4 regions of the Halomonas sp. KHS3 genome follow, and region 4 is predicted to be linked to each of the others. Evidence: predicted binding sites of a transcription regulator. Region 4 holds the regulator's gene; each other region holds the start of a gene.
The links. The regulator sigma-54, encoded in region 4, starts transcription at its own class of promoters, with help from an activator protein. The targets are predictions, from matches to a motif close to TGGCACNNNNNTTGCTNT.
Positions count from the first base shown of each region.

Region 1: the regulator sigma-54 is predicted to act here: its motif matches at 966-983, upstream of amt (ammonium transporter).
Region 2: the regulator sigma-54 is predicted to act here: its motif matches at 1,628-1,645, upstream of RO22_RS07015 (sugar phosphorylase).
Region 3: the regulator sigma-54 is predicted to act here: its motif matches at 1,829-1,846, upstream of RO22_RS10095 (DUF2126 domain-containing protein).

Region 1 covers NZ_JWHY01000004.1:436,582-439,923, reverse strand. The annotation lists gene RO22_RS12850 (NAD(P)/FAD-dependent oxidoreductase) at 1-797, opposite strand, end outside; gene amt (ammonium transporter) at 1,111-3,342, shown strand, end outside.
Region 2 covers NZ_JWHY01000002.1:1,066,285-1,069,626, forward strand. The annotation lists gene RO22_RS07015 (sugar phosphorylase) at 1-1,595, opposite strand, end outside; gene nrdR (transcriptional regulator NrdR) at 1,807-2,298, shown strand; gene ribD (bifunctional diaminohydroxyphosphoribosylaminopyrimidine deaminase/5-amino-6-(5-phosphoribosylamino)uracil reductase RibD) at 2,295-3,342, shown strand, end outside.
Region 3 covers NZ_JWHY01000003.1:258,841-262,182, forward strand. The annotation lists gene RO22_RS10085 (alpha-E domain-containing protein) at 1-60, opposite strand, end outside; gene RO22_RS10090 (circularly permuted type 2 ATP-grasp protein) at 65-1,546, opposite strand; gene RO22_RS10095 (DUF2126 domain-containing protein) at 1,911-3,342, shown strand, end outside.
Region 4 covers NZ_JWHY01000002.1:1,371,000-1,374,341, reverse strand. The annotation lists gene lptB (LPS export ABC transporter ATP-binding protein) at 1-452, shown strand, start outside; gene RO22_RS08335 (RNA polymerase factor sigma-54) at 582-1,994, shown strand; gene hpf (ribosome hibernation-promoting factor, HPF/YfiA family) at 2,092-2,400, shown strand; gene RO22_RS08325 (PTS sugar transporter subunit IIA) at 2,405-2,875, shown strand; gene rapZ (RNase adapter RapZ) at 2,963-3,342, shown strand, end outside.

The sequences.
Region 1 (3,342 bases), on a different contig from region 4:
AAGTGGTAGCCCAATTCTTTTAGCCAGCTTCCCGCCCAGGGCCCTAGCGCCACGACGACGTCATCTACTTCTAACGCTTCAGCAGCGGTATTGACCTGCCAGCGATCACCCATTTGCTGAACCGACTTGATATCCGACTGCAAAATACGCCCGCCATCATTACTAAACGCTTGGGCGTAAGCCGCGACCAACCCACCTGGATCAGCAACCGTCCAGGGATCAAGCCAGTGAATTGCGCCGATAATGGTGTCACTCAAAGAGGGCTCTTTCTGCGCAAGAGCCGCCTTATCCAGTTGCTCAAACTGCACGCCATAAAGGCGCCGTGCTTCTTCGGCCTCGGTTATCCGCGCAGCAAGTTTTTCAGGCGTGCGATATAGCTCAAGCCATCCCTGCCTGCGCACCAAGTGCTCAGCGCCTGCGGCTTCAATCATCGGGCCGTGGGTTTTTAGCGAAAGCTGAATCAGTGAGGCGTATTCCGGCACGATTTTCTGGTAAGTCTTCGGCGCTGAGTTCATCCAGTAGCGCAATAGCGGGGAGGCGGCGTTGACCATACCCGCGGGGCGGTAACGAATATCTACCCGACGGTTAGGTAAAACGCTGAGGAGCGTTTTAACGTCGCGGGGAAAAGGGTAAGGCCTTACCGCTTCCCGCTGAATGATACCCGCATTGCCAAACGAGGTTTCGCGGCCAGGCTGAAGGCGATCTACCAGGGTCACCTCATGCCCACGCTGGCGCAGATGCCAGGCAATGCTGACACCGACCATGCCTGCTCCCAAAACTACCGTTTGACGCGCCATTTTGATGCACTCCCTTTTCAGCGTTTATGAACCACAATTGAAGACCTATAACTAATTGAAAAATATCACCAATCAATGCGCATTAACACAGTAGAAAACGCTATTTTATTTCTAAAAATCAGTAATTAATGCTGTCATAAGCGTTAAAAAGGATGACTTCACTATTAGCGGCATAACAATTGCTTAGTTTCTATTAGGAAACCTGAATGGCAGTCGGTTAGCACCGGTGCAACGGTTCCCCCTCCTTCCGCTTAAAACAAACAAAGCACCAAAAAGAAGCGCACTTGCACCAAAAGATACTAAGGAAAACACCATGCCTGCCACGCTAAATTTGGACAGCTCGTTGCTCGATATGCTCTGGGTGCTCTGGGCCGCTGCTCTGGTATTTGTGATGCAAGCTGGCTTTCTCTGCCTGGAAGCGGGCACTACGCGCACCAAGAATGCTATCAACGTCGCTATGAAAAACATAGCGGACTTTGCCATTGCCGTCAGTATTTTTTGGTTAGTCGGTTTTGGTCTCATGTTTGGCGACTCTCACCACGGCTTAATCGGCACAACGCTGTTTGGTTGGCAATTAGAAGCCTCCAGCCACTGGGTGATTACCGTTTTTATTTTCCAAGCAATGTTCTGCGCCACCGCCGCTACCATTGTGTCGGGCGCAGTGGCAGAACGTATGCCCTTTTTAGCCTATACCTGGACGGCCCTCTGGATAGCCTTGGTTATCTATCCGGTTTTTGGTCATTGGGCATGGGGCGGGCTTTTGGATGGCGCGGAAGGCTGGTTAGGGGCGCTAGGGTTTGTCGACTTTGCGGGCTCCACGGTCGTACATAGCGTAGGCGGTTGGGTCGCCCTGGCAGCGGTACTGTGTATTGGGCCACGCAGCGGACGCTTCAGCCACGGTAAACCACCTACTGCCTTCCCTTCAGGCAACTTACCCCTCGCCATGTTAGGCGCACTGTTTATGATCTTAGGCTGGTTTGGCTTTAACGGCGGTAGCACCCTGGCCGTTACCGAGCAAATACCCAGCATAATAGCCAATACTGTTTTGGGCGCCGTCGGCGGCATCCTTTCGGGCATGCTGATGGGGCTACGCACTCGGCGCTACGCCGACGTTATGTATGCGATTAATGGCGCCATTGCGGGCTTGGTCGCCGTCACCGCCAGCGCTCATGTGATCTCCTTATCGGCGGCATTTGGGCTGGGTGCAGTTAGTGGCGTACTGATGGTACTGACCAGCGAATGGCTGATAAGCAAACATATTGATGATGCAGTCAGCGCCATACCCTCGCACCTCGTCGCGGGCGTATGGGGTACGCTAGCACTGCCCTGGGTCGCTGACTTAACACTGATGGATAGTGGCTTGTCGCGATCCGCTCAGTTTGGCGTTCAGTTGATCGGTGTTGTGGTGTGCGGCGTTTGGAGCTTTGGCAGCGCCTGGCTACTGTTCCGCATTACCCGGCGCTTCCTGCCCATACGCGTCTCACCTGAAGCAGAAAAGATGGGCCTCAATCTCGCCGAGCATGGCGCCAAAAATGAGTTGAACCAACTGCTTGAGCATATGCGCCAGCATGAACAGCAGGGTGATATGCGCCAGCGAATTGACGCCGACCCGTTTACCGAAGTGGGCGAAATAGCGGCGAGCTATAATCGCGTAACCGCTGCCCTTGAAAGCGCCGTTGGACATACCCGCGTGATGCTTCGCAATCTCCGCGATGGCGTGATTACCTGGCAGGCAGACGGCACCCTGACCAGCCTTAACCCTGGAGCGGAGCAACTCTTCGAGGTCGACGCCAAACAGATTATTGGCCAACCTGTCTCGCAGCTATTGCCAACCCGCTCCCTCAGCCCCGGAGCACGCCATGAAATTAAACGCCGCTGCGCAGATATGCAGGTGCGCCACCTGGAAATACAAGTCAGCGAAGGAGCCAGCGGTTCCGCGTCAGAGCGCTCAGGGATGGTGCGCGATATTACCGAGCGCAAACAGCTGCAGGAGCAGTTAAACCGCGAACGCGACCTTGCCCGTACTACCCTGGCATCGATCGGTGATGGCGTTATTACCTGCGACGCTAGTGGCAACGTAACGTTTATCAATGCGGAAGCTAAGCGCTTGACCGGATGGACACTCGAAGAGGCCATGGATAAACCCATTTACGTGGTGTATCAACTACTCGATGAAGCCAGTGGCCAACCGCTAAACAACCCGGCCCGGCAAGTGCTCACTCAACTAACTCCGGTGCACTCCACCGAGCACTGCCTACTGGTCAGTCGTGATCACTCGCATACCCCCATCCAACACAGCGCTTCACCAATACGTTCGCGCAGCGGCATTACCTTAGGTGCAGTGGTCGTTTTTCAGGATGTTAGCCTCACTCGCCAGTTGACCGAACAGCTGAGCTATCAGGTCAGCCATGACAACCTGACCGACCTGCTCAACCGCCGCGCCTTCGAATCAGCACTGACTGCGCTACTTAATCGCGACGATGGCCACCATGTGCTGTGTTACCTGGATCTCGATCAGTTCAAAATCGTCAATGACACCTGCGGC
Region 2 (3,342 bases), 300 kb from region 4:
AATCGGCGGCCATCGTGCAGTGGGCCGCGCTCTACCGCCAGCAGTTCCGGTGCCGAGACTAACGCCCGCTGGGCGGCATTGGGGTGAAAGCAGGGCTCTTGACGGCGCTGGTCTAATAGCCGGTTTAAGGCGTGAAAAACATCGTGGGTGGGCGTTGAAGGGCTATCTAACAGCAGGTCTAGCTCGCTACGCTGCCAGCGCCGGCGGTTGATCGAACGTAGCCGCCCACTGCGCTCAACGCCTTCCACGTCATTGAGTGTGCCAGTTAGGGTGTGAATATACAGCGCGGGGATACCTTGCAAACTCAGCATAATTGCTTGGCTGCATAGAAAACGCGCTACCTGCCACGGGTCGGGGCCGCGGCGGGTGCCGCGCATGGCTTCAAACCAGGTGATATTGATCTCATAGGGCGTATCGCTTCCATCGGGGTTGCTACGCATGCTGACAAAGCCTCCGAAACGGTGCATCAGCTCCAGCAGCGCATCCCGCTCGTGATCGGGCAATAAACCTTCCAAGGGGCGCACGCCAATGCCGTCGTGGCTGGCCGTAAAGTTGAGGTAGGTGCATTGGTCGGGCAGTACCGGAAGGCTGGCAAGCCAGGTTTGTAAGGTGCTCGCTTCGCCCCGGGTGAGGGTGTGCAATAGCAGCGGGGGGAGGGCAAACTGATACACCATATGGGCTTCGTCGGGGCCCCCCGCTGGCAACCGATCCAAGCCAAAATAACTGATATTTTCCTGGTGGGGCACATTGGTTTCGGTGATTAACAGGGTACCTGGGGCCACGTGATCCACAATCGCTCGTAGCAGCCGCACCACAGTGTGGGTTTCCGGCAGGTGAATGCAGGCAGTACCCAGCCGCTTCCACAGAAAGGCCACCGCATCCAAACGTACAATCCGCGTTCCTTGCTCCAGGTAGAACAGCAAAATACCCACGAACTCCAGCAGCACATCCGGATTTTCAAAGTTCAGGTCAAGCTGGTCTTCGGAGAACGTCGCCCACAGGTAGCGGGTGCCGCGCCGGGTGGAAATGGGCACCAGCAGCGGGCTGCTGCGTGGGCGCACCACCTGGGAGACATCGGTCTCTGGATCGACTTCGATAAAGTAGTCGCGGCCGGGCAGGCTGCCGCTCAGGTAATCCACAAACCAGAGAGACTCCCGTGAGACGTGATTGAGCACCAGGTCGGCCATTAAGTCGTAATGGCTGGCGAGTTCGCGGATGTGCGACCAATCACCAAGATCGGGGTTCACTTCACGGTAGTGGATCACCGAAAAGCCGTCGTCGCTGCTCCAGGGAAAGAAGGGCAGTACATGTACACCGCTGATGCGATCGCCCAACCGCGCTTGAAGAAAATCGCTAAGCACTGCCAACGGCGGCACACTATCTTCAATAATCGAGTCACCGTAGCTGATCACCCACTGATCTTTTTCGCTCCAAGAGGGTGCGTTTTTAGTGCTGGTTCTACCGGAGCTGGATGAAAATGGGGCAAGCGACTGAAAATGCGCTAGACGCTGGTTTAAACGGCGCTGCACTTCCCCCGCCCTGGGGCCATAAAGGTGGCTGAGGTAGTCGTTAACGGTCTGCTCAAAGGGGGGCATGGGTAGCTCCTGATAAACAATCTGCCACAAACGCTGCAGCTTGTGTGCCAAATCGTTACAATACGAGGTTGATACCGCGTTTAAACGCTAAGATACATTAGCTTGTGGCAGTTACTACTGCTAAAACGCTATTAATAGCACACACATTGACAGGTTATAACACGCTAACTCGTGCGGTACGCCGACACGAGCTGACAACAGGTTGACCGCCATGCATTGCCCTTTTTGTGGTGCAAACGATACTCGAGTGACTGATTCGCGCCTGGTAGCGGATGGTGATCAGGTACGCCGTCGACGCCAGTGTGCGAGCTGCCAAGAGCGCTTTACCACCTACGAAACCGCAGAATTGGTAATGCCGCGGGTGGTGAAGTCCGACGGCTCCCGCGAGAGCTTTAATGAAGCCAAACTGCGGGCAGGTATGTTGCGTGCGCTGGAAAAGCGTCCGGTCAGTGCAGAAGCCATTGAAGCGGCGGTAGAGCGCATCCGCCAAACCTTACGTGCCCGGGGCGATCGCGAAATCAACGCCCGTGATATTGGCGAGTCGGTCATGCAAGCGCTTAAAACCCTCGATCACGTAGCCTATATCCGCTTTGCTTCGGTATATCGCAAGTTCCAGGATCTGGATGAATTTCGCGCTGAGATTGACCGGCTGTCCCAAGAGCCCTCTTCCCGACTGGGCCATGGCAGCGAGTCGTCAAAATGAGTGCTGTCTTTAGCCAAGCCGACCACCGCTATATGGCGCGGGCGCTGCAACTGGCGCAAAAAGGCTTATACACCACGGATCCCAACCCGCGGGTCGGCTGTGTGATTGTGCGTGACGAGCAGATTGTCGGTGAAGGCTTTCACCTGTGTGCCGGTGAACCCCACGCCGAAATTCACGCGTTGAATGATGCTGGTGAGCAAACCCTGGGCGCGACCGCGTACGTCACCCTGGAGCCTTGTTCCCACACCGGCCGCACTGGCCCCTGCGCGGTGGCGCTCCAGGAAGCGAAGGTGTCGCGGGTAGTGGTTGCCATGGTGGATCCGAACCCGCAGGTGAGTGGCCGCGGTATTCGTCTGCTTGAAGAGGCGGGTGTTGAGGTGGCGGTGGGGTTATTAGAGAGTGACGCGCGCGCTCTGAATCCCGGCTTTATTGCTCGCATGACCCAGCAGCGTCCCTTTGTGCGCCTGAAAATGGCGATGAGTCTAGATGGTCGTACCGCCATGGGGTCGGGGGAGTCTCAGTGGATCACCGGGCCTGAAGCACGCACCCAGGTGCAGCGGCTACGGGCACGCTCCAGCGCGATATTAAGCGGCGTTGAGTCGCTCATTATGGACGACTCTCGGCTGACGTTACGAGCAGAGCAGTTACAGCTTAACAACGCAGACGAAGTGGTTCGCCGCCAGCCCCTGCGGGTGATTTTAGATACCCACTTGCGCCTACCTCTGGCGGCAGCCTGTTTAAGCGAGCCTGGGCGTACGCTAGTGATCACCACATCAGACCACTTGGAAGAGAAGCGGGAACGGTTAACTCAGGCGGGCGCTGAAGTACAGGTGTTGCCCGCCGGTAGCGATGGCCGTATCGATTTAGTGGCAATGCTGCAGTGGTTAGCCGAAAATGAACAGGTTAATGAACTGCTAGTGGAAACCGGAGCGACATTGGCGGGCGCTATGCTCGATGCGGCGTTGGTCGATGAGCTACAGCTGTTTGTTGCCCCCACACTGTTAGGCGGCGAAGCGCGGCCCCTTTTTGCGTTGCCAGGGCTCT
Region 3 (3,342 bases), on a different contig from region 4:
TTCCGCACGTTCAATATAGCGCGCCATCCAGTAGAGGTTCTCTGCAACGCGTGACAGCATGGCGTTAGGCTCCTTTCACCGCGGCCGCTGCCGCCTTGTCGTCGGTTTCTACAATCCAGGTGTCTTTACTACCGCCACCTTGAGAAGAGTTCACCACCAACGAACCTTCTATCAATGCCACGCGGGTCAGACCACCGGTGGTGACATGGATTTCTGGCCCCGAAAGAATGAAGGGGCGTAAATCCACATGGCGCGGCTGCGGTAACCCATTCGCCAGCGTAGGCGTGGTCGACAGTGCCAGGGTAGGCTGAGCCATATAGTTGCGCGGGTTCGCCTTAATCAAACGGGCAAACTCTTCGCGGGTCTCTTTGGTTGAGCGTGGGCCAATGAGCATACCGTAGCCCCCCGACTCATTGGCCGGTTTCACTACCAATTCATCCAGGTGGTCGAGGACATAGCGGCGGTCGTCCTCGAACATACACAAGTAGCTGGGCACGTTAGGGATCAGCGGCTCTTGATCGAGGTAGTAGCGAATCAACGCGGGAACAAAGGCGTAAACGACCTTATCGTCCGCCACGCCAGCCCCCGGCGCATTGGCAAGTGCTACTTTCCCCGCCCGCCAGGCGCGCATTAGGCCCGCCACCCCCAGCATGGATTCCGGGTTAAATGCTTCCGGGTCGAGAAACTCATCGTCTACACGGCGGTAAATAACATCGACCCGGCGTAGCCCTTCCACGGTGCGCATGTACACCACATCATCGTCATCAACGAGTAGATCACTTCCCTGCACCAGCTCGACGCCCATTTGCTGGGCAAGATAGGCGTGCTCAAAATAGGCAGAGTTGTAGATCCCGGGAGTCAGTACCACTACCTGGGGGTCATCACCTGGCCTTGGCGACATCTCCGCCAGCATGTCGTAAAGCTGAGCCACATAGTCATCAACGGGCAAAATCTTGCCTGAGGCGAACAACTCCGGCAGTACCCGCTTGGTGACATTGCGGTTTTCCAGCATGTAGGAGACACCGGAAGGAATGCGTAAGTTATCCTCCAGCACGTAGAGCGTCCCGTCGCCATCGCGCACCAGGTCAGAGCCACATACATGAGCCCATACGCCGTGAGGGGGGTTAATGCCAACACACTGGGGGCGGAAATTAACCGATTGTGCCAGCACCTCGGCGGGCAGTACTTTGTCCTTAATGACTTTTTGATCATGGTAAAGGTCATCGATAAATAGATTCAGCGCCTGCACGCGCTGCTTAAGGCCTGCCTCGGTTTTACGCCACTCACTGGCGGGAATGATTCGCGGCACAATATCAAAGGGCCAGGCACGGTCAATCATCGCGCCTTCAGAGTAGACGGTGAAGGTAATCCCCATGGTACGAATAGCGATCTCCGCCGCGGTTTTTCGCTCCGCTAACTCCTCGGCGCTAAACCTTGCCAACATGTTGCACAATTCACCCGCTGACTCGCGTGGCTGACCGGGAGCGGCCATCAGCTCATCGTAGTAATCACGACACGCATAGTTATTCCAATTCACTTGGCTCATGGGCGCTCTCCTGGCGCTGGGGTGGAAGCGGCAACTTCCTCAATGCTCAGTGTAGGCCTGCCGCGTGCAAAACAATCAAACAATTGAGAGCAAAATGCGTACCATCTTTTGCGATATTTCAACGTTCACTTACTTAAACGCTACTTGACAGAGAGCACGAGGAAATTAAAACGCCTTTACGCCCTATCTTGGTGCGCGCAAGAGGCATCAAGTTGGTGCATAACGCGATTTCCACTTTAGTTAAACGTCTTAGTTAAGATAGCGGCTGCAAAAAAGTAAAAGTGGAACGATACTTGCGAAACGTTCGGTTATTCCTTAACCCAACCGACCAGCCGGTTAATAACGGTTCTTTTGAGGGTGGCTCATGACCATTCGCGTTGCCTTGTATCATCGTACGACTTACCACTTTGACCGCCCGGTGCGTCTTTCGCCCCATGTTATTCGACTGCGCCCAGCGCCCCACTGCCGTACTCATATCGAAGCGTACTCGCTCAAACTCTCCGGCGATGACCACTTTTTAAACTGGCAACAGGATCCGTTCGGCAACTTCAATGCTCGCGTGGTGTTCCCTGAACCGCGCCAAGAGTTAACCATTGCCGTCGAGCTAATCGTCCCGATGACGGTGATTAACCCGTTCGATTTCTTCTTGGACGACATTGCGCAAACGATTCCCTTTGCTTACCCAGAAGCGCTGCGCCAAGAACTAAGCCCCTATCTTGAAATAACCGAATCAGGGCCACGGCTGATGGAGTGGCTCAAAGCCGTTCCCCGTGAACCGACTACCACCGTCGATTTTCTGGTCGCGCTTAATCAACGTCTGCAGAATGACATCGGTTACCTAGTGCGCCTGGAGCCCGGTGTCCAGAGCTGCGAAGAGACGCTGACACTCGCCAGCGGCTCCTGCCGCGACAGTGCCTGGCTGCTGGTGCAAATTTTCCGCCATCTGGGCCTCGCCGCTCGTTTTGTGTCCGGCTATCTCATTCAGCTCAAGTCAGATGTTAAAGCGCTGGACGGCCCGAGCGGCAGCGAGGTGGACTTCACCGACCTGCACGCCTGGACCGAAGTCTTCCTGCCCGGCGCCGGCTGGGTAGGCCTTGACCCCACCTCAGGTCTATTCGCTGGCGAAGGACACATTCCCCTCGCCGCCACTCCGACGACGGGTAGCGCCGCGGCCATCACCGGATTTTCGGATAAGTGTGAAGTCACCTTTGATGTGACCATGGAGGTCGAGCGCATCCATGAAGACCCACGGGTCACCAAGCCCTATAGCGATGAACAGTGGCACCGTATCTGCACGCTGGGCGACCAAGTGGACGCTGAACTCTTACAGCAGGACGTTCGCCTTACTATGGGGGGCGAACCCACGTTTGTATCCGTCGACGATATGGAGAGCCCACAGTGGAATACCGAAGCGTTAGGTGAGCACAAGCGCGAGCGCGCCGAGGCACTGCTAACCCGGCTGCAAGCCGCCTATGCGCCCGGCAGCGCTATTCAGCAACAGCAGGGCAAATGGTACCCCGGTGAACCGTTACCGCGCTGGGCGCTGGCCTGCTATTGGCGGAAAGATGGCGTGCCGCTATGGCGAGATCCAAAATGGCTAGCTTGTATGGAAGGCGCCCCCAAGGTAGCCGTGGATGACACCACTGCCCAACGCTTTACCAAAGCACTTAGCGAACGCCTGGGCGTGGCTGAGCGCTACTGGATTCCGGCGTATGAAGATGCCTACTACTACCTCTGGAAAGAGCAATCGCTGCCGGTCAATGTCGACCCACGCGAAGCCAATCTAAAAGATGACG
Region 4 (3,342 bases):
AACTCTCGGTTGCCGAGAATATTATGGCGATACTCGAGACCCGCAAAGAGCTTAACCGCAGCGATCGCGAACAGCGCCTGGAAGCGCTACTCGAAGACTTCCATATCACCCATATTCGCGACAACCTGGGCATGAGCCTTTCGGGCGGCGAGCGCAGGCGTGTAGAAATAGCCCGCTCGCTAGCCACAGAGCCCGCTTTTATTCTGCTCGATGAGCCTTTTGCGGGCGTTGACCCCATCTCGGTAGGTGAGATTAAAACCATCATTCGTGCACTGAAACAGCGCCATATCGGCGTGCTGATCACCGATCACAACGTGCGTGAAACACTAGACATTTGCGATATCGCCTATATCGTCGGCGATGGGCAAATCATCGCCAGTGGCTCGCCCGCCTCGATTCTCACCAACCAAAAAGTAAGGGATGTGTATTTGGGCGCCGATTTTCGCCTGTAATGTTTTTGCCTTAATCGCCCCTAAATAGCGCTTTAAAACAACTTTACGACCAATGGCATGCTTATTGCACTTGCGCCAAGCACTCACTCGCACTAGGGTGGAGCATTCTGATTAACGAGTGGTTCTCAGATGGTCATGAAAGCTTCTCTCCAACTGCGTATCGGCACACAGCTGACCATGACGCCCCAGTTGCAGCAGGCCATTGCGCTGCTGCAACTCTCTACGCTAGATCTTCGTCAAGAAATTCAGCAGGCCCTCGATGCCAATCCCATGCTGGAGCAGGAAGATGAATTTAGTGAACAGGCTGTCAGCGAGCCTAAGGAAGAAGAGTGGTCAGAGAGCATCCCTACTGAGCTCTCGGTAGATAGCGACTGGTCAGATACCTATCAAGATATGGGAAGCCAGGGGGGCAGCAGCGAAGGCCCCGACTTTGAGCGCCAGGCAGCCGGGCAGAGCCTTCATGGCCACCTGCTGTGGCAACTCGCCATGACCGATTTTAGCGCTCGCGAGCAGCTTGTCGCGGAAAGTTTAATCGACGCGCTAGACGCCAACGGCTACCTGACCCAGCCGCTCAACGACATCCGTGAAGGGCTTCGTGCCCAGGGCATTGACGGGCTAAGCCAGCGCGAAGTGGAAACCATTCTACTCAAGCTCCAGCAGTTTGAGCCGACCGGCATATTTGCCCGTGACTTGCGTGAATGCTTGATGCTGCAGCTCGCCGCTCTCCCCGATCATACGCCACTGCTGGTTCCCGCCCGCCGCTTGGTGCGGCAGTTTCTCGAAGCGCTTGGCAAAGACGATATGCGTCTGCTGAAACGCCGTCTAGGGCTCGACGACGAACAGCTGGCCGATGTCATCCTGCTTATTCGCAGCCTAGACCCACGCCCAGGCAGCGCCTACGGCGACACCGATGACAGCTATGTCACCCCCGATCTAGTCGTCCGCCACGATAATGAAGGCTGGCATTTAGAGCTCAACCCCGAGGCCCTGCCACGGCTGCGCATTCAGCCCGACTACGCCAGCTTGATTAAGCGTGCGGATAAAAGCGATGACAACCAGTTTCTCAAAGAGCACTTGCAGGAAGCGCGCTGGTTGATCAAGAGCCTCTCTAGCCGAAACGATACGCTGCTGCGTGTTGGTCGCGAAATCATTACCCGCCAGATTGGCTTTTTAGAGCACGGCGAAGAAGCCATGAAACCACTGATACTGGCCGACATTGCCGAAGCCGTGGAGATGCACGAGTCGACTATTTCACGGGTAACGACGCAAAAATATATCCATACACCCCGTGGTGTGTTTGAACTCAAATACTTTTTCTCAAGCCAGGTGAGCGGTCAAGATGGCGACAGCCACTCCAGCACCGCCATCCGTGCACGACTCAAGAAACTGATTCAAGAGGAGCCGCCCGGCAAGCCGCTTTCAGACAGCCGCTTAGTGACGCTATTAGGCGAAGGAGGGATTCAAGTGGCGCGTCGTACGGTGGCGAAATACCGTGAAGCCATGGGCATTCCCTCTTCCAGTGAACGGCGTCGTTTGCGCTAACTTCGTTAACGTTTCAGGGAAACTCTCGACAAGGGCTTTGCAACGCGGCAAAAAGGGTTACAATCGAAGTACAGTCCGATGGATAAGGAGCACGTCAATGCAAGTAAATATCACTGGTCATCACGTAGAACTGACTGACGCCTTGCGTGACTATGTCAACGAGAAGCTTGAGCGTGTAGAGCGCCATTACGACAATATAACTACGGTGCAAGTCACCTTATCAGTGGAGAAAGAGCGCCAGCAGGCCGCCTGTACGCTGCACGCCGCAGGTGCTGACTTACATGCGGAAGCCCTAGACAGTGATATGTACGCCGCTATCGACGCACTAGCGGACAAAATCGACCGTCAACTCGTTAAACACAAGGAAAAAGCACAAGCTCGCGCCCAAGGCGCCGGTGTGCGTTAATTCAATGACGTTGGAAACCATACTCCCCCCGGAACGCGTTCTGTTCGACGTCCCCGGGGGCAGCAAAAAAAGGGTGCTGGAGTTTTACAGCACCTTTATCGCCCAAAATATCCCCAGCCTGGACAGCCAAGAAGTGTTTAGCCGTTTAATCGGCCGCGAGCGCTTAGGTAGTACGGGTATTGGTAACGGCGTGGCTATTCCTCATGCGCGTAGCCCCCACTGCAACGCCCCTATCGCTGGATTTTTGAAACTGGCTGAAGCGATCGATTTTGACGCTATCGACGGCGACCCGGTAGATCTGGTGTTTGTCCTGTTGGTACCCGAAGAGGCAGATGACACGCATCTCTCACTACTGGGTCAGGTAGCGACCATCATGAATGATGCGGACACGCGCCAGCAACTGCGTAAAGCAGCCAGCCAGCGCGAACTGCTTGAGCTGATTACCGCCAAAATTCGCGAGCAATCAGCGGCCTAAGGGTCTGAAACCCTGTTCAGGGCAGATCACAGCAGGTTATCCGCTCACCACCCTCAACGCAGCTTGATCAAAGCAAAGAGAGACTCTATGCAACTGGTGATCATTAGCGGCCGCTCCGGGTCAGGTAAATCTATCGCCTTGCAAGCGCTGGAAGATCTTGGCTACTACGCGATTGATAACCTCCCAGCTATGTTGCTGGGGTCGTTGGTGGATGAACTGCGTGACCAGGGCGACCGAGCACATTTAGCGGTGAGTATTGATGCCCGCAATTTGCCGGGAGCTCTGGAGCGCCTGCCCTCTTTATTAGACGAGTTGCGCCAGCGTAAAATCGACTTTCAAGTTATTTACCTGACCACCGATGCGCGCATACTGCTTGAGCGTTACTCAGCAACGCGTCGCCGTCATCCGCTGACCCGCGATAGCGAAATGACGCTGGAAGAGGCGATCAATAAAGAAGAGACGACGCT